One region of the Brevibacillus agri genome, then DNA from elsewhere that is predicted to be linked to it. Evidence: riboswitches for the same ligand, from Rfam matches in the RefSeq annotation. Region 1 holds a riboswitch; each other region holds the start of a gene.
What was found. A riboswitch is a leader RNA that binds a small molecule or an ion and turns the genes downstream of it on or off. The one in region 1 is predicted to bind S-adenosylmethionine.
Positions count from the first base shown of each region.

Region 2: it holds a riboswitch for S-adenosylmethionine, as region 1 does, so the genes downstream of both, metK (methionine adenosyltransferase) here and BA6348_RS07075 (2,3-diketo-5-methylthiopentyl-1-phosphate enolase) in region 1, are expected to answer to the same signal.
Region 3: it holds a riboswitch for S-adenosylmethionine, as region 1 does, so the genes downstream of both, BA6348_RS00240 (homocysteine synthase) here and BA6348_RS07075 (2,3-diketo-5-methylthiopentyl-1-phosphate enolase) in region 1, are expected to answer to the same signal.
Region 4: it holds a riboswitch for S-adenosylmethionine, as region 1 does, so the genes downstream of both, metH (methionine synthase) here and BA6348_RS07075 (2,3-diketo-5-methylthiopentyl-1-phosphate enolase) in region 1, are expected to answer to the same signal.

Region 1 is NZ_CP026363.1:1,417,986-1,422,182, forward strand. Features, by position in the region: gene BA6348_RS07065 (methylthioribulose 1-phosphate dehydratase) at 1-630, opposite strand, end outside; gene BA6348_RS07070 (2-hydroxy-3-keto-5-methylthiopentenyl-1-phosphate phosphatase) at 634-1,302, opposite strand; gene BA6348_RS07075 (2,3-diketo-5-methylthiopentyl-1-phosphate enolase) at 1,299-2,513, opposite strand; SAM riboswitch class I at 2,633-2,786, opposite strand; gene BA6348_RS07080 (sigma-70 family RNA polymerase sigma factor) at 2,944-3,462, shown strand; gene BA6348_RS07085 (anti-sigma factor) at 3,459-4,197, shown strand, end outside.
Region 2 is NZ_CP026363.1:1,067,970-1,072,166, forward strand. Features, by position in the region: gene BA6348_RS05340 (S8 family peptidase) at 1-1,962, shown strand, start outside; SAM riboswitch class I at 2,167-2,267, shown strand; gene metK (methionine adenosyltransferase) at 2,400-3,611, shown strand; gene BA6348_RS05350 (polysaccharide deacetylase family protein) at 3,757-4,197, shown strand, end outside.
Region 3 is NZ_CP026363.1:42,645-46,841, reverse strand. Features, by position in the region: gene BA6348_RS00245 (ArsR/SmtB family transcription factor) at 1-310, opposite strand, end outside; gene BA6348_RS00240 (homocysteine synthase) at 545-1,849, opposite strand; SAM riboswitch class I at 1,939-2,047, opposite strand; gene BA6348_RS00235 (rhodanese-like domain-containing protein) at 2,542-2,853, shown strand; gene BA6348_RS00230 (SCO family protein) at 2,979-3,602, shown strand; gene BA6348_RS00225 (YqzG/YhdC family protein) at 3,603-3,941, opposite strand; gene BA6348_RS00220 (hypothetical protein) at 4,052-4,197, shown strand, end outside.
Region 4 is NZ_CP026363.1:3,673,988-3,678,184, reverse strand. Features, by position in the region: gene argS (arginine--tRNA ligase) at 1-426, opposite strand, end outside; T-box leader at 503-763, opposite strand; gene BA6348_RS18070 (hypothetical protein) at 807-1,301, opposite strand; gene BA6348_RS18065 (hypothetical protein) at 1,515-1,793, shown strand; gene BA6348_RS18060 (YjcZ family sporulation protein) at 1,790-1,897, opposite strand; SAM riboswitch class I at 2,108-2,209, shown strand; gene metH (methionine synthase) at 2,326-4,197, shown strand, end outside.

The sequences.
Region 1 (4,197 bases):
GGCTTGGCGCAGTTGCAGCCAGCGGGCGTGGTACTCGAACAGAAATTCAAATGCTTCCAGGTGGCGCTTCGCTTCAAAGTCGTTGCCGCCCCAGGCGTAAATGCCGTGGTTGCGGATGAGCACGCCCGGAATTTCCGGGGTGATGACTTTTTCAATCGCGGCGGCCAGGGTCGGAATATCGGCAAAGTTCTCAACAATCGGAACAGTGATACGCGCGTTTTCCTCCCAAATGCCCAAGCCTTTAATCAGCTCTTGCCCCTGGATGGAGAAGGCGCGCTGGCCGAAGTACAGCTCGGAGATGAGGTTGTTCCAGACGGTATGGACGTGGAAGCAGGCACCTGCCTGCGGGAACTTTTGATAGACGACGGCGTGGATCAACGTCTCTGCGGACGGCTTGAGCGAAGTCGCGTCTACAGGGCGGGAATCTCGATCGACTACGAGGTAGTCTTCCGGCGACAGCTTGGTCTTGTCTTTGCCGCTTGCGGTTACGGCAAATTGCAGCGGCTCGTTCTGGATTTTGATCGAGAGATTGCCGCTGGTACCGGGAAACCAGTCCCGGCGGGCAAATGTCAGCTTGGCGTCGTCCAGACGGCGAAAAGCGTCCAGACGTTGTTCGAGTGTTGCGGTCATGGATTAGACAACCTCCTGTTTCAGTTCGGTCAGCGTGCCAATCACGTCGTGGAAGGTCGCGAATGTGCTGTGCGGCAGCGCAAGCTCCTGTGCCTTCTCGGCGAGGAAGGAGCGGGCGATGACGTAGTCGGCGATCTTTGCGCCAGCCAGGTCCGTGATCGAATCGCCAATGACGACGCGATAGTGAGTGGCAGGGTCGTAGCGGCGAATGATGGTCGTCTTGCACATGCCGCAGCCGTTTGTGCATTGCTCGTCGCAGGAGTGCGGCCACGTGATCGTGATGTTCTCGCCGGAGAAGTCGCTGCCGTTGCAGTAGATCGGGACACCGCTAAGGTCAAACGGAGCGAGAATCGGCTGGACGAAAAAGTCGATGCCGCCGCTCGTAATCAAAAGCTCGATGCCTTCCTCGCGGCAAAAGCGGACGAAGTCAGCGAAGCCGGGGCGAATCGTAGCCTCCTGGACGATGTAGTCTACAATATCCTGGCGCAAGGAAGAAGGGAGCAACTGAAACAGCTTGCCGACGCCTTCCTGTACGCTTATTTGTTGCGAAAGAATTTGTTTGGTGAGTGCTTCCCATTCGGGGGGAGCGAACTTTTTCACAATCGCGACGATGTTGTCTTTTTCCGTAATCGTTCCGTCGAAATCGCAGAACAGCACGAGCTTTTTGCTCATCGTGCGCCACCCCACTTTTCCAGGGCGATGGCAAGCTCAGGCGATCCGGCAGCGGCTTCTTCCAGGCTGCGCCCGGCAGTGACGGCAGCGATTGCGTCGACAAAAGCTTTCGCTCCGGCCGTCGCGCCGCCGGGGTGGCCGTGAATGCCGCCGCCCGCGTTGACGATTTGGTCGAGACCGAAGTCCTGATACAACTGCGGCACGAGTCCGGGATGAATGCCTGCGGACGGAACCGGGAACGAGCGGCGCACGCCCTCCAGCGGCGTCGTCAAGTTGTGGGCGAGTTGCAGCGCTTCTGTCTTGTCCAGCGCCACGTTGCCGTACGGAGACGGGAACAGCACCAGGTCTGCGCCGGCGATCCGCATCAAGGTGCCGAGCAGAAGCGGCGTGGCGATGCCGTAGTCAGGCGACGGATAGTACGCGCCTGCGAGCGCCGGGTGCGCCATGATCGGGACGTTGACATCCGGATCGGCTGCCAGGCGGTGCAGGGCATCGAAGCCGAAGGCCAGCACGTTGAACAGCAGGCAGTCGGCGCCCGCTTCGACCGCGCGTTTTGCCTTTTCGTTCAGCTCGTTGATCGGCCCGGTCAGGTTGGCGGCGTAGAGGACAGGCTTGCCTGTCTCGGCTTCGGTCTCCAGGGCGATCTGTTTGAACGCCTGGATGCGCTCCAAAAACGGTGCGCGGTCGTCCGCGAAGAAAATTTCGTCATCTTTGACCAAATCGACGCCGCCCTGCGCCTGTGCTTTAAATTGCGTTTTCAGATCGTCGAACGGCAGGCCGAGGCAAGATTTGAAAATGCTCATCAGGAGCGGACGGTTTTGGGCGTCCAGTCGTCCGCGCAGTCCGTCTATGCCGAACTTCGGTCCGGGAAAAGCCTGGAGGAACGAGTCGGGAAAAGCGATGTCGACTAGCTTGATTTTTCCGTCCATCGAGAGCTTTCCGAAAATTCCGGTCAAGAGCGAAGGAATGTCGCTGGTGAAGTTGCGGGGCGGGTAGCTGACGGTAATCAGCCCGCGCACATCCCCGTTTTCCAATGTTTCCAGCGGAGTGGCGCTGACGGCTTCGCCTAGGTACGGCGCCAGCTCCGCTTGCTTGGCAGCGGGCAAGTCCGTCCAGGAGCCGACCGTCATGCCGACTGCGATGGCAGCGGCTTTTTTGTTCAAGTCTTTGGCTTGTGTCAAATAGGTGACGAGGATGCGTTGCTCACTCATGCTAGTCCTCCTTGGCAGCTTGAAAAGCTGTCGTGGTCGTTTCGAAACATGTAATCATGCAAAAAAGCCTCCCCACTTGAGCGGGGAGGCGGTTGTCGACTATGAAAACGTCTCGTCTCCTCTCATCTCTCGGGTCAGTAGCCGGAACAAAAAAAGCTCCGACTCTTATCCGTTGGAATTAGCACCGTTTCGCTATTTTTGGTCGAACGCAAAAAAATAGCGCCGGTTGCCGGGCATCATAGGGCCAGTCCCTCAGCCAGCTCGCGATAAGAGTTTATGTGGTTCACACGTCATCTATCCGTGTGCGATACACCCATGATATGCCTTCTCGTTCCGCTAGTCAATCTTTGTTTTTCCGAGAATGTGCATCTGCTCACAGGGAAAAGGAGGCAGCAAGTGAAACTTTTTTACTCAGCGTGCGTGGTATCGGATGAAAGGGTGTGGAGGCATTGGGAAAGTAGGCTTGGAGGACGTGTACCAGTTGCACGTAAACGATATATACCGCTATCTTTTCCGGCTCACACGCGATCGGAGGCAGGCGGAAGACTTGACGCAGGAGACTTTTTTTCGCGCGTATGCCTCCCTGGATGACTATCACGGGGAAAAAGTGCGGCCGTGGCTGTTCAAGGTAGCATACCACGCCTTCGTGGACTGGCATCGCAAACAGAAGCGGCGGCCAGTCGATTACGTCGGGAGCGTGCCGGAACGACTGGATGCTTCCGCCGTCGATCCCGCTGACCAGCTCGTGAACCAGGAGTTGTGGGAGGCGGCATCCGCCTGTTTGGAGCGGCTGCCGGAAAAGCAGCGACAGGTGATTTTGCTGTCGGCGATGCAGTTTTCCTACGCGGAAATGGCGGAGGTGCTGGGAATCGAACTGGCGGATGTTAAGCGCTCCCTGTTTCGGGGACGGCAAAAGATGCGGCAACTGTGGAAGGAGGAAGGGCTATGACGAACCAAAACGGGGATGACCGCGAGCAAAAACTGCTTGCTTACCTGAGAGGGGATTTGACGGGCGAGGAAGCGAAACGGCTGGGCGAGGAACTGGCAGACGATGAAGAGTACGGGAAGCGGCTGGAACGGCTATTGCTCGGGGAAGAACAAGGGACAGACGGCAAGCAGGAGGTTGCGCCAGGGCTTTCGGAAGCAAGACAGCGGGCGATCGTCCGCCGGGGAAAGTGGAAAAACAGGCTGACGACCTCCTTCTATGCCTTCGCGATTCCTTGCCTCGCGGGTGTGCTCTTGCTGTTCGTAAACGGCTGGGTGGGAAGGCTGATGCATGACGATTTGTTCCGGGTGGCACGGGACATGGTCAATTTTACCCAGCCTGGCGTGAGCGTGGGCAGCAGCGGCTCGCAGGTGGGGCTGTTGTACGGCAGCATCGACATGGAGCTGCGAGAGCAGGTTGGCAACGAGGCCAAAAGCGCTGGCCGCTTTCGGAGCACGAATGTGCTGTGGAACGTGAGCGCCAGACCGGAGTGGACAGGGGGCGTCCGGGAGCAAAAGCTGTTTTTCCGCTACCCGCTATCGGCCGGAGAACCGGAAGAAGACACGTCCTTTTTGCGCACGCCTGCCTGGACGACGCTGGAAAAGCTGCCGGAAGGAACGGTTTCCCAACTGGCGATCTCGTTTGACAGCTTCCTGACGTATGAGCAGTATGTCGAGCTGGTTTCCCGCCATGTCAGCA
Region 2 (4,197 bases), 350 kb from region 1:
TACCCGACAGTCGTTGCGGTTGGGGCCGTGAATGGGAAAAACCAGGCGATTTATCAATCGAACACGGGGCCTGAGTTAAACATTGTGGCGCCGGGGCTTAACGTATATACGACGAAGCTGGGCGGAAAGTACGGATCGTTTTCCGGTACGTCAGCGGCAGCGCCTCAAGTGGCGGGAGCGGCGGCCCTGATTTTGGCCCGCTATCCAAAGCTGACGGCGCTGGATGTGAGGCAAATGCTTTACCAGACGGCTACAGACCTCGGCGAGAGCGGCTGGGACCGGCAAACAGGCTACGGATTGCTGGACGTGAACAAGGCAGTGCGCAGCGCGCTCTCCGGCGACTTTTTGGAGCCGAACAACTCTTTGCAGCGAGCCAAAGCATTCCCTATCGAACAGCAAATACGCGGCAACCTGGGGCCAAACGACACGGTAGACTGGTTTAAAATGGATGTGCCGTATGACGGAAAAGTCAGCTTTACGGCGACGATTAACTCCGGGGTATCCTCCGCCATGGCGGCTACCTTTTACCCGGAAAACCGAACGCCGATTACGCAGTATTTTGGAAACGGGGATACCGTTACCGTCCCGGCAAAAGCGGGCAGGATGAACATCAAGCTGATGCGAAACGGCGGCGTCAACTCGTTTGCCTACGTGCTGACGAGCAAGTTCACGATCAACCCGGACCGCAATGAGCCAAACGATACGATGGCGACGGCAAGGCCGCTGGTAGGCAACCAGATCAGCGTCACGGGCAACTTCCACCAGGAGGGCGACCAGGACTGGTTCTCCTACTACGTCCGCGAATACGGGCATATGGATGTGACGGTGACTCCCGACAACAAGCGGGTGGACCTGGTGCTTGCCATAGGAAAGCAGGAAACCGGAAAAAATACGGTTTGGGACCCGCTCTACGACAACGTCGATCGCGATAATCCGTCCGAGCGTGCGAGCAAGGAAGTCTCCCCGGGAAAATACTACATTCGGGTCAGCGAGTATCAGCAAAATGCGGTGAACGGCGAATATCGTCTGGATCTCGGGTTCACCCCGCTGAAAAAAGATTTGAACGAGCCGAATGATACGTACAGCAGGGCGTCGCCGCTAGCCGCCGGAGGGGTCATGACCGGAACGATTCCGACGGCTTCGGATGCAGACTGGTTTCAATTTACGCTCAATACAGACTCGTACGTCACGATTCGAGCCCCGTTTATTCCGGTATCCAGCGGTTTTCGCATCGCTCTTTACAGCGAGAAAAACATGAACTACGCGCTCGCTTCGACAAACGAAGTGGCTGAGCTGTCCGATCGGGGCAGCGAGATTTTCAGCCTGCGGTTGCCAAAAGGCAAGTATTACGTGCGCCTGAACAGCGGCATTCCGTTCAAGTACGATGCGTACAAATTGACAGTCACGCAGCAGCCCCTCGTTTCGGGGTATCGGGATATTTCCGACCATTGGGCGCGCACAGAGATCGCCAGGCTGAGCTCCAAAAGAATTGTCCAAGGCTTCGGCGATGCGACGTTCAAGCCTAACGAGGCAGTAACTCGTGCGCAGTTTGCCACAATGCTGCTGCAGGCGATGCGCGCAACCGGCTCGAAGGTAGCCAGCGCGTATTCCGGACGGGAAGTGTTTTCTGATTTGCCAAAAAAGCACTGGGCGTACAACACCCTTGGAGTGGCTTATCAGCTCGGAGTCTTGAAGGGGTATCCAAACAGTCAGATCAAGCCTGACCAAGCTGTTTCGCGGGCGGAAATGGCCGCGATGATCGCCAGGGCGAAGGGCGTGGCTCTGAACAGCAGCAGCGCACCGAGCTATCGCGATGTTCCGGCCGGCCATTGGGCAGCACCGGCGATCGGCGCTTTGACGGCAAGAAACTGGCTAAACGGATACGGTTCGCTCTTCAAGCCACAGGGCAGCGCTACGCGGGCCGAGGTTGTTGTATTAATCGCCAAATCGTATCAAGTGTAAGAAAAAATTTTCCGCTTTGCGTTCGACAGACGCATGGCATGGCTATATCGTCCTTGTGAAAACGCGGCTTCGATCACCTCAGACGCTTCCCGCAGGCGATTCCAACAGCGTTTTGTACAGGGCGATTTCGGCCAAAGAGGTGCTCTGGCAAAAGTCTATTGACACCACCTCAAAAAACAATTATTCTATAATCCGTAATGGATACTCTTATCCAGAGCAGGCGGAGGGACTGGCCCTATGAAGCCCGGCAACCGTCTGGAGCGGTGCTAACCAGCAGGACGGAAATCTGTTCTGGCCGATAAGAGGATGAAGGAAGCTAAAAGCGCTCAAACCTTTTCCTCCAAAAGATGGAAAAGGTTTTTTATTTGCGTTTACGTCGATAAAATCCTGACTCGGCTACCAAACTATTTGTATGAGGTCAAAGGAGGTATTTTCTCATGGCTTTGCAAAAAGGTCGTCGTCTGTTCACATCTGAGTCTGTAACCGAAGGACATCCGGATAAAATTTGTGACCAAATTTCCGACTCCATCCTGGACGCCATTTTGGCCAAGGATCCAAACGCTCGCGTAGCTTGCGAAACTTCCGTAACTACCGGGCTGGTTCTCGTAGCCGGTGAAATCACCACCAACACGTATGTGGACATCCAAAAGCTGGTGCGCGAAACGATCCGTGAGATCGGTTATGATCGTGCGAAGTTCGGCTTTGACGCTGACACTTGCGGCGTAATCACTGCGATCGGCGAGCAATCCGCTGACATCGCTCTCGGCGTAGACCAGGCTTTGGAAGCGCGCGAAGGCAAAATGACCGACGCTGAGATCGAAGCGATCGGTGCAGGTGACCAAGGTCTGATGTTCGGCTTTGCTTGCAACGAAACACCTGAGCTGATGCCGCTGCCGATCAGCATGTCTCACAAGCTGGCTCGCCGCTTGACTGAAGTTCGCAAAAACGGCACACTCGCCTACCTGCGTCCTGACGGCAAAACGCAAGTAACGGTTGAGTACGATGGAGACAAGCCAGTTCGCATCGACACCATCGTGATTTCGACTCAACACGCTCCTGAGACTACCTTGGAGCAAATCAAGCAAGACCTCATCGAACAAGTTATCAAACCAGTTGTTCCGGCTGAGCTGCTGGACGCTGACACCAAATACTTCATCAACCCGACTGGCCGCTTCGTAATCGGCGGACCTCAAGGGGACGCTGGTCTGACTGGCCGCAAAATCATCGTAGACACTTACGGTGGCTACGCTCGTCACGGCGGCGGCGCGTTCTCCGGTAAAGATCCGACAAAAGTAGACCGCTCCGGCGCTTACGCTGCTCGTTACGTAGCGAAAAACATTGTGGCTGCTGGCCTGGCTGACAAATGCGAAGTGCAAGTGGCTTACGCAATCGGTGTAGCGCAGCCTGTATCCATCGCTGTTGATACTTTTGGTACAGGAACCGTTTCCGAAGAAGATCTGGTGAAACTGGTGCGCAAACACTTCGACCTGCGTCCGGCTGGCATCATCAAGCAGCTCGACCTGCGTCGCCCTATCTACAAACAAACAGCGGCTTATGGCCACTTTGGACGCAATGACCTGAATGTTCCTTGGGAGCAAACAGACAAAGCAGAAGTTCTGAAGCAAGAAGCTGCGCAACTGGCAAAATAAGAACGACAAAGAAAGAGCCTGGTAAAGCTACTGGGCTCTTTTTTTATTACGGGGAAAAATTTTCCAGTTATTGGTGGGCTTTAAGCGAAGGGAAAATGTAGGACTGTGTCGAATCTCCTAGTGAGGAAGTAGAGGAGGGGTTTCTTTGCCGAACAAAAGGCTCTTCCTGACCGTATTTGTTATTTCTTTATTGCTGGTTATGTCTGCATTGGGGATTGGTGAATTTTACCAATCAAAAAAGAATGCCCAAAAAGTGCAACCTTTTCCCCAAGTAGATACGTCTATAAGCATAAGCGAGGCGGAAATTGCTGAGCCAAACGTCACGCAGAACGAAAAAGCAACGGTAAAGCCGAAAAAGTGGTATAACAATCAGGTAGTCGTCCTGACGTATCACCATGTCACGGATGCATCAGGCCAGCGCTACGTCATTTCGCCTGAGCAATTTGCAAAACATATGTCGTTTTTGCACGAAAACGACTTGCAGCCGATCTCGTTGGATGAGTTTTTGCATTTTGTGGATACAGGGAGCTTGCCGACCGAAAATGCTGTCCTGATTACCTTTGACGACGGCTATGAGAGTTATTAC
Region 3 (4,197 bases), 1.4 Mb from region 1:
CTTCCTCTGGCAACTGCCTGACGTAGCCAAGAAACGACTTCAGCTCGGCAAAAGGCTGCTGGCGGTACTGGTGAAGCAGATGCAAAAGCGTCTTCCATGTGTTGTGCGCCTTGGCGTAAGCGACCTCGCGCTGGACAGCAGGAGGCAGCGCCTCGATTAGCTCGCGCCAGTGGGCGGGCGGCTGCTCCAGCGTGTGATGAATCTGCTCGTAAGTGGCAACGGCGATGCCCAGCGCTGCTTCAAAAAGCGGCGAAAAGGCGAATTGCACCTCGTAGGTCGTGCGTTCGCTCCCGATGTTCCATACTTTCAAGAGGGGATCATCCTTCCAGTATTTGTAGTACGTCTCATTCTAAATGTTTTGAATTGTAAATTCAATATTTTTCGTATGACTGGTTAGATGGATTTCGAACCAGAATCGTTGAGTGTGGCAGGAAGAGGGGCGAGCGCCTGAAAGCAGCAAGCAGAAGACAGCACCCGAAAAAAGAAAAGCGGCACGCCTCTCCCGCGAGAGTTGCGTGCCACTTTTTACGAGACAAAAGCAAACTTAGTTGACAGTAGAAGGTTGAACGGCGCGTTGCAATGCCTGCTCCAGATCGCCGATGATGTCGTCGATCGCCTCTGTGCCCACCGACAGTCGGATCAGCCCTGGCGTGACCCCGGCAGCCGCCTGTTCTTCCTCATTCATCTGCTGGTGCGTCGTGCTGGCCGGATGGATGACGAGCGACTTGGAATCGCCCACGTTGGCCAGGTGCGAGAACAGCTTCACGGATTCAATCAGTGTTTTGCCTGCCTTCACGCCGCCGCGAATGCCAAAGGTGAGGATGGCGCCAGCGCCTTTTGGCAAATATTTTTGTGCCAGCGCGTAGTTGGCGTCACCTTCCAGGCCAGGGTAGCTGACCCACTCGACCGCTGGATGCGCGGCGAGGAATTGGGCTACGGCCAGGGCGTTCTGGCTGTGGCGTTCCATGCGCAGGTGCAGCGTCTCCAGACCTTGCAGGAACAGGAAGGAGTTGATCGGGGCCACGGCTGCGCCGATGTCGCGCTGCAGTTGGACGCGCGCCTTGATGATGTAGGCGAGCAGTCCGACTGCTTCCGTATAGACGACGCCGTGGTAGCTCGGGTCTGGTGTCGTCAGGCCCGGGAATTTGCCGTTGTTCCAGTCGAACTTGCCGGAATCGACGATGATGCCGCCGATCGCTGTGCCGTGCCCGCCGATGAACTTGGTCGTGGAGTGGACGACGATGTCTGCGCCATGCTCGAATGGACGGCACAGGATCGGCGAAGCGAACGTGTTGTCCACGATCAGCGGCACGCCGTTTTCGTGCGCGATGTCAGCGATTGCCTGCAAGTCCGCCACGTCAATGCGAGGGTTGCCGATCGTCTCGCAAAAGAGCGCCTTTGTTTTCTCATTGATGAACGCCCGGAAGTTTTCCGGATTGGACTGATCGACAAAGTGAACCTTGATGCCAAGACGCGGCAAAGTGTGCGCAAAAAGGTTGTACGTACCGCCGTACAAGCTGCTGGATGCGACAATTTCATCCCCGGCTTGGGCGATGTTCAAAATGGAAAAGGTGATCGCTGCCTGACCAGAGGAAGTTGCCAGAGCACCGACGCCGCCTTCCAGGAGTGCCACGCGCTTTTCAAAGGCGTCCTGGGTCGGATTCATGATGCGGGTGTAAATGTTGCCGAACTCTTTTAAGCCAAACAGGTTGGCGGCGTGCTCCGTGTCGCGGAAGACGTAGGAAGTCGTCTGATAGATCGGAACGGCGCGCGAGCCTGTTACGGGATCTACTTCTTGTCCACCATGTACAGCGAGGGTTTCCGGTTTCCATTGTTGCTGGTCAGACATGCTTATCTCTCCTTTATATATGGGGATTAGGGATAAAAAAACGGAGCATTCCTCTGAGGAGAAGAAGGCTCCGGCTATACACGGGTGTGCACTCATCTCTCAGAATCTATGGATTCTGCAGGAATTAGCACCGCGCAAGGCACGCTTGCTGGTTGCCGGGTTTCACAGGGCCTGTCCCTCCACCGCTCTTGATGAACTGTTGCTTCAGTTGTTGTCATAATTGTATGAAAAACCACACTTCGCTGTCAATAATCAATAATGAGTTATCAGGTTGGATTTGGTGGGATTGAGGCGTTGAGAGATTTGTTCATGCTCACCCGTTCATGCTGTTTCCCATGACGTCCAAAGTACCTGTGTGATACGCCTTGTTGACGTGGTTTGCAGGCTGATGCCCCGCACTCCAAGGGTGCTCTGCGTTTCTTGCACCCGCCTTTTTCCAAACCAAAAAGAGAATGCTGTTTTGTATAGTAGTCTTCATATATAGAATGGTTATTTTTGTAAATGTGTCACCCGCCTGTACCGACCAACCATCTCCCTGTCCAAAAACAAACCCACCCTCACACTGTCACAAATTTGTCCCTATATCTCCGCGCTTTCGCCGCCCGCGTCGTTAGAAAATGGCATGGCCCTATGATATGATGGGAGTGGCAGAAAACGACCAAACGATTGTACATATAGGAGGAACATACGCGATGAGCCATGGCGTGAAGGAAATTACCCCGCAGGAGCTGCTGGAAAAGCTCGCGGCCAACGAAAAGCTTCAGGTGATTGACGTGCGTGAGGTGGAGGAGTGGAACGAAGGCCATATCAAAGAAGCCAAGCTGATTCCGCTCGGCTTTTTGCCGCATCGCATCGACGAGCTGGACAAGGAGATCCCGGTCGTCATGGTGTGCCGCAGCGGTGCGCGCAGCCACAGAGCGACCGAATATTTGTGTGAGCTTGGCTTTGACGCTGCCAATATGGTCGGCGGCATGCTGGCTTGGCCTGGCGAGAAGGAAGTGTAAGCCGTACGGTCCATACGGTCACGACCGCACTGGCAACGCCGAGACGTTTTCCACACAAAAAGAAACATGCGCTTTTACGCGGTATAGCGGCGGACGCATGAGAGAAGCAGGGGAGGAAGAAAATCGTGAGTGAGGGAGCACAGCAACAAGGATCCGCGTTGCAGCGCCATTGGTTTACGGTGCTCGCAGGCGTGATTATCCTCGCGATTGTAGGCGTGTTGGGCTACAAATACATGGCAAAAGAGCCGATTCCCGTGATGAAGCCGATTGCCGATTTTACGTTGGACAACAGTGACGGCACTTCGTTTACGTTTTCGGAAGGCAAAGGCAAGGTGCGGCTGGTCGAGTTCATGTTCACCAACTGCCCTGACATTTGCCCGGCGACGACGTACAACATGTCCAAGCTGCAAGAGCAGCTCAAGGAGAAAAAGCTGTTCGGCGACAAGGTCGAGTTCATTTCCATCACCTTTGACCCGGATTTCGACACGCCAGAAGTGTTGCAGCAGTACGCGGCGAAGTTCAAGGCGGATCAGAGCGGCTGGAAGTTTTTGCGCGGCGATGCCCAGGCGGTGGAAAAGGTGACGAAGGATTTCGGGATTGCCGTATTGAAGCAGCCTGACGGTTCCTTTGCCCATACCGCCCGCATGTTCCTCGTCGATGGCGATGGAAACATGCGCCGCGCCTACGGCATGGCAGCCGACATGGACATGGAGCAGATGCTGAAGGAAATGGAGCAGCTTGCGGACTAATCAGGCTGATTCCTCGTACGTGATCTGCACGACATGCTCGGTTTGATTTTCAAATTCAATATGCACGAGTAACGCCCACCTGCGATTGCCCTCCTGGAGCAAGAGTTTGAACGTCTCCTCTGACGTGGTGGGCGTTTTTGCTGTGCGCCCGACGTGCAGGTAGTCGACGATCTGGGCATGCGGATATTTTTTCATCGTCTCCTGCATCGCCAATCTGCCCCATTTGGCATATGGCGGCTGGGCGCAGGCAGGGGCATACTGGAAGAAGAATAACAGCAGGCTTGCTGCGATGGCGGTCAGGACGCTTCGCGCGAGGCGAACGGATACAGAGGCTTGCATGGCGTAAGACCCCCTTTTTTGTATTGGAAAACAAGCTTGCCCTCTATTTTGAAGCCTTTTTTTCATGTCATTCGTAGAAAATATTTACAATTTGGAAAGCGGGGGATTTCATGTACTACTTGCTCATTCCCTTATTTGGTGTTCCGCTCATCCTGGCGATTTTTGCGCTGCGCTCTCGCCGGAGCGGCTTCTGGAAAAAATGGTGGCCGCCTGTCGTGTCAGCGCTGCTGATTTACGGAGGCTGCCTCGCTGCCAA
Region 4 (4,197 bases), 2.3 Mb from region 1:
GATCACGGTAGAGCGCAGATGGCCCATGGAAAACGGCTTGGCGATGTTCGGCGAGGACAGGTCGATTGGCACTTTGCGGCCCTGGCCTACCTGGCTGCTGCCGTAGGCGCTGCCTTGCTCAAGGATCGTTCCGATCACTTGCGCCGCCACATTTTCCTGATCGAGAAACAGGTTGACGTAAGGGCCGACTGCTTGGGCAGAGCGCAGTGGCGCTCCTTCGATTTTTTCGGCAAGCTCTGTGGCGATCATCGGTGGCGCTTTGCGGAGCGCTTTTGCGAGCTGGAAGCAAGGGAAGGCGATATCTCCCATCGCAGGGTTTGGCGGCGTTTCCAGCATGCCGTAAACTGTTTCTGTTGGGAAGGTGTCCACACCGAGAGAGGTGAGGGCAGCGGCGATTTTTTCCGCGACTTGGTGCTTGTAGCTCATTGTGATTCTCCTTTCAAAATGGGAAAAAGCTTAAGGGACGCAAAAGAAAACAAAAAAACCTCCGCGTCTCCTGGATAAAAGAGACGAGAGGTTGTGCTCCCGCGGTGCCACTCTTGTTGTTTTCGCCTGCATGCGTGCATCAGGCAAAAACCGCTTTGTGCTGCTGTAACGGGCAGGCCCGGCAAAACCCTACGCGATCCGGGCGCGATTTGCTTCGCCGGATGTTCAGGCCGCATCTCCGAGGGGCGCTTCCTCGCGTGGTTCGGCATCGGGCTTCCACCATCCCCGACTCGCTACAGCCTCATTCCAGGAGTACTTTCCTCATCAACGATTCGCTTGTTTCTCTAGCATTATAGCCGTTTTTGGTGCCAGGATGCAACTTACTCTTCGGCTTTTTTCAAAATCTTGTCGAGCTCGGCGAAATATTGCTTCGTCAGCTTTTCTTTTTCTTCCGCGCTCATAGTTTCCGCGTTCATCCACTGCTGCTTGTAAAGCTCCAGTTGCTCCACCATCGCCAGCTCGGCCGCCGCCTCCTCGTCCAGATCGTAGTTCTCGGATGGATCAAACGGAATGAGCCGATTGTCGTTGCCGCTGCGCAGGTAGGGGGAGCGCCAGTTTTCCGGGAAGCGGTACGGCTGCTCGCCGAACATCAGTCCCAGGACGTCATCGGAGTCAATCGGCAGGAAGTGATCGTAGTTGTCCCTGCGGCCCCCTTCCGACAGGTTGATATGGGACAAAAAGTAGCGCAAATAATGTTCTCCTGTTTCGGTATGCTTTACGATGGAGTAGCTTTCAAATTCGGAGCTTTCCAGTTCTTTTATCGTTTCTATACAGGACAGAAATTCGTCCTTTTCACGCGCGAGCAGAGCGTCCATTGTCGATCGTTCCTTTCATCGGTTTGGGTAGCCTCATGATAGCAAAAGCGTTTCGCTCTGACAATGAAGGCAGAGCGGTCAAGTGCCATCCTGTTGAAAAAAGTTAACTAACGATGCTTCTCACAAAAAGCCCGTAGCTGGATCAATGGCGGCGAGAAGGCAACGGTCGCGCCTGCGGCAGCAGAAAAAGTCGCGCAAGCCTTTTGGAAAACGATGGTGGGGGAAGAAGCCGACGTTTACGAGCGCCAGGCGACAGAGGTTTATGCGGATGAGCATTGGCGCAACAGAACGTGGATGAACGTCAGCGACCAGCGGATGGAAAACGGCAAGCCTGTCCCGTATGACGTCCTGACCGTCCAGGTGGACAAGCGTGAGCGCGTCGCCTTTTACGGCAGGCGGTCTGGCTGCGATCGCACTGTCCATGACATGAAAAAAGAGGCTATCCCTTCAAGCCAAGGCAAGGGGGATAGCCTCTTCCTGTCATTTACTTAGCAGTCGTCGTTCGAACACCCGACAATGACCAGCAGGATAAACAGTACGAGCACCAATGCGAAGCTGTCTCCAAAGATGCCGTGTCCGCAGTAAGATGTACTCACGTTTGTTCCCCCTCCTTTCCGTTATGCTACAGTCTATACACGAACGCACAGATTGGCGTGGGCGAATGCCCGGTATGCGCAAAAATGGGCGCAGAAGAGCGGGAAGAGTGTAAAGAATAGACAAATTCTCAATTGACGAAGACTTTTCGCGGTGTTAAGATACTTTCAAACATCAAACCTGAAAGCAAAAAATGAATAGCATAGTAACAACTCTTATCAAGAGAGGCAGAGGGACTGGCCTGATGAAGCCTCGGCAACCGGTTAAAATCCGGTGCCAATTCCAGCAAAGCTACGTGCTTTGAAAGATGAGAGGATGGTTCAGGCGCAAGTGTATCCGCGGACAAATCCTCTTCTTTCAAAGAAGAGGATTTTTTGATGCAAAAAACGGCTGAGAATAAACCGACGCAAGGGAGAAAAGGAGCACGTCAATGAAACCCACTTTTCGCGAACAGCTTTCCCGGAAAATTCTGATTCTGGACGGTGCGATGGGCACCATGCTGCAGCAGGCGAACCTGACCGCCGATGATTTTGGCGGCGAAGCGTACGACGGCTGCAACGAGCTGCTGAATTTGACCAGGCCCGATGTGATTCGCTCCATCCATGAAAAATATTTGGAAGCGGGAGCGGACATCGTGGAGACCAATACATTCGGGGCGACTTCGGTCGTGTTGGCCGAATACGATGTCGCGGACAAGGACCTGGAAATCAATATCGCCGCTGCCCGTCTGGCGAAGGAAGCAGTCGATGCCTACTCCACAGCCGAATGGCCGCGCTACGTGGCGGGGGCGATGGGGCCGACGACGAAAACGCTGGCACTGACAGGCGGCGTCACTTTCGAGGAACTGGTGGAGTCGTACTACCGCCAGGCAAAAGGGTTGATTATCGGCGGGGTGGACGTCCTGTTGCTGGAGACGTCGCAGGATACGCTGAACGTCAAGGCAGGCGGGATCGGCATTCGCCAGGCGTTTGAAGAACTGAACGTAGAACTGCCGGTGATGCTGTCCGGAACGATCGAGCCGATGGGTACGACTTTGGCGGGGCAAAACATTGAAGCGTTCTACATCTCGCTTGAGCACCTGAAGCCCGTGACGATCGGCCTGAACTGTGCGACAGGGCCGGAATTTATGCGCGACCATCTGCGCACGTTGTCCGGCTTGGCCCAATGTGGGGTAAGCTGCTATCCAAACGCCGGGCTGCCGGACGAAAACGGGCACTACCACGAGACGCCGCAAGGACTTGCTGCGAAAATGCGCGCTTTTGCCGAGCAAGGCTGGCTGAACGTGGCAGGCGGCTGCTGCGGAACGACGCCTGACCACATCCGGGCAATGGCGGAGGCGCTCAAAGACTGCAAGCCGCGCCAGGCAACAGAGCAGGCGGTCAGTGCCGTATCCGGCATCGAGGTCGTCTACGTCGAGGACGACAATCGCCCGCTTCTGGTCGGGGAGCGCACGAACGTCATCGGCTCGAAAAAATTCCGCGATCTGATCGCAGCAGGGCAGTACGAGGAAGCGTCCGACATCGCCCGCGCCCAGGTGAAGCGCGGGGCGCACGTCATCGACATTTGCCTGGCTGACCCGGATCGCGACGAGTATGCGGACATGGAAAAGTTTTTGCAGTTCGTCGTGAAAAAGGTCAAGGCTCCGCTCATGATCGACTCGACAGACGCGAAAGTGATGGAGCTGGGCTTGCGTTATTCCCAGGGAAAAGCGATTCTCAACTCGATCAACCTGGAGGACGGACTGGAGCGCTTTGAAGAAGTGGCTCCGCTAATCCGCAAGTTCGGGGCGGCCGTCGTCGTCGGGACGATCGAGGAAGCCGGAATGGCGATCACCCGCGAGAAAAAGCTTGAGGTCGCGAAGCGCTCCTATGACATATTGGTCAACCAGTACGGCATCCCGCCGCAGGATATCATTTTTGACCCGCTCGTCTTTCCGGTAGGGACGGGAGATGAACAGTACATCGGCTCCGCGCGGGAGACGGTGGAGGGGATTCGCCTCATTAAAGAAGCGATGCCACAGTGCAAGACGATTCTTGGCGTCAGCAACGTTTCCTTCGGTTTGCCGCCAGCGGGACGCGAAGTGCTCAACGCGGTGTTTTTGTACCATACGACGCTCGCCGGACTTGATTTTGCCATCGTCAATACGGAGAAGCTGGAGCGCTACGCTTCGATCCCGGAGGACGAGCGCAAGCTGGCGGAAGCGCTGCTGTTTGAAACAAACGACGAGACATTGGCAGCCTTTACGGAGTTTTACCGCCAGAAGAAAAAAGAAGTGCGCGTGGAAGCTTCCTCGCTGACGCTG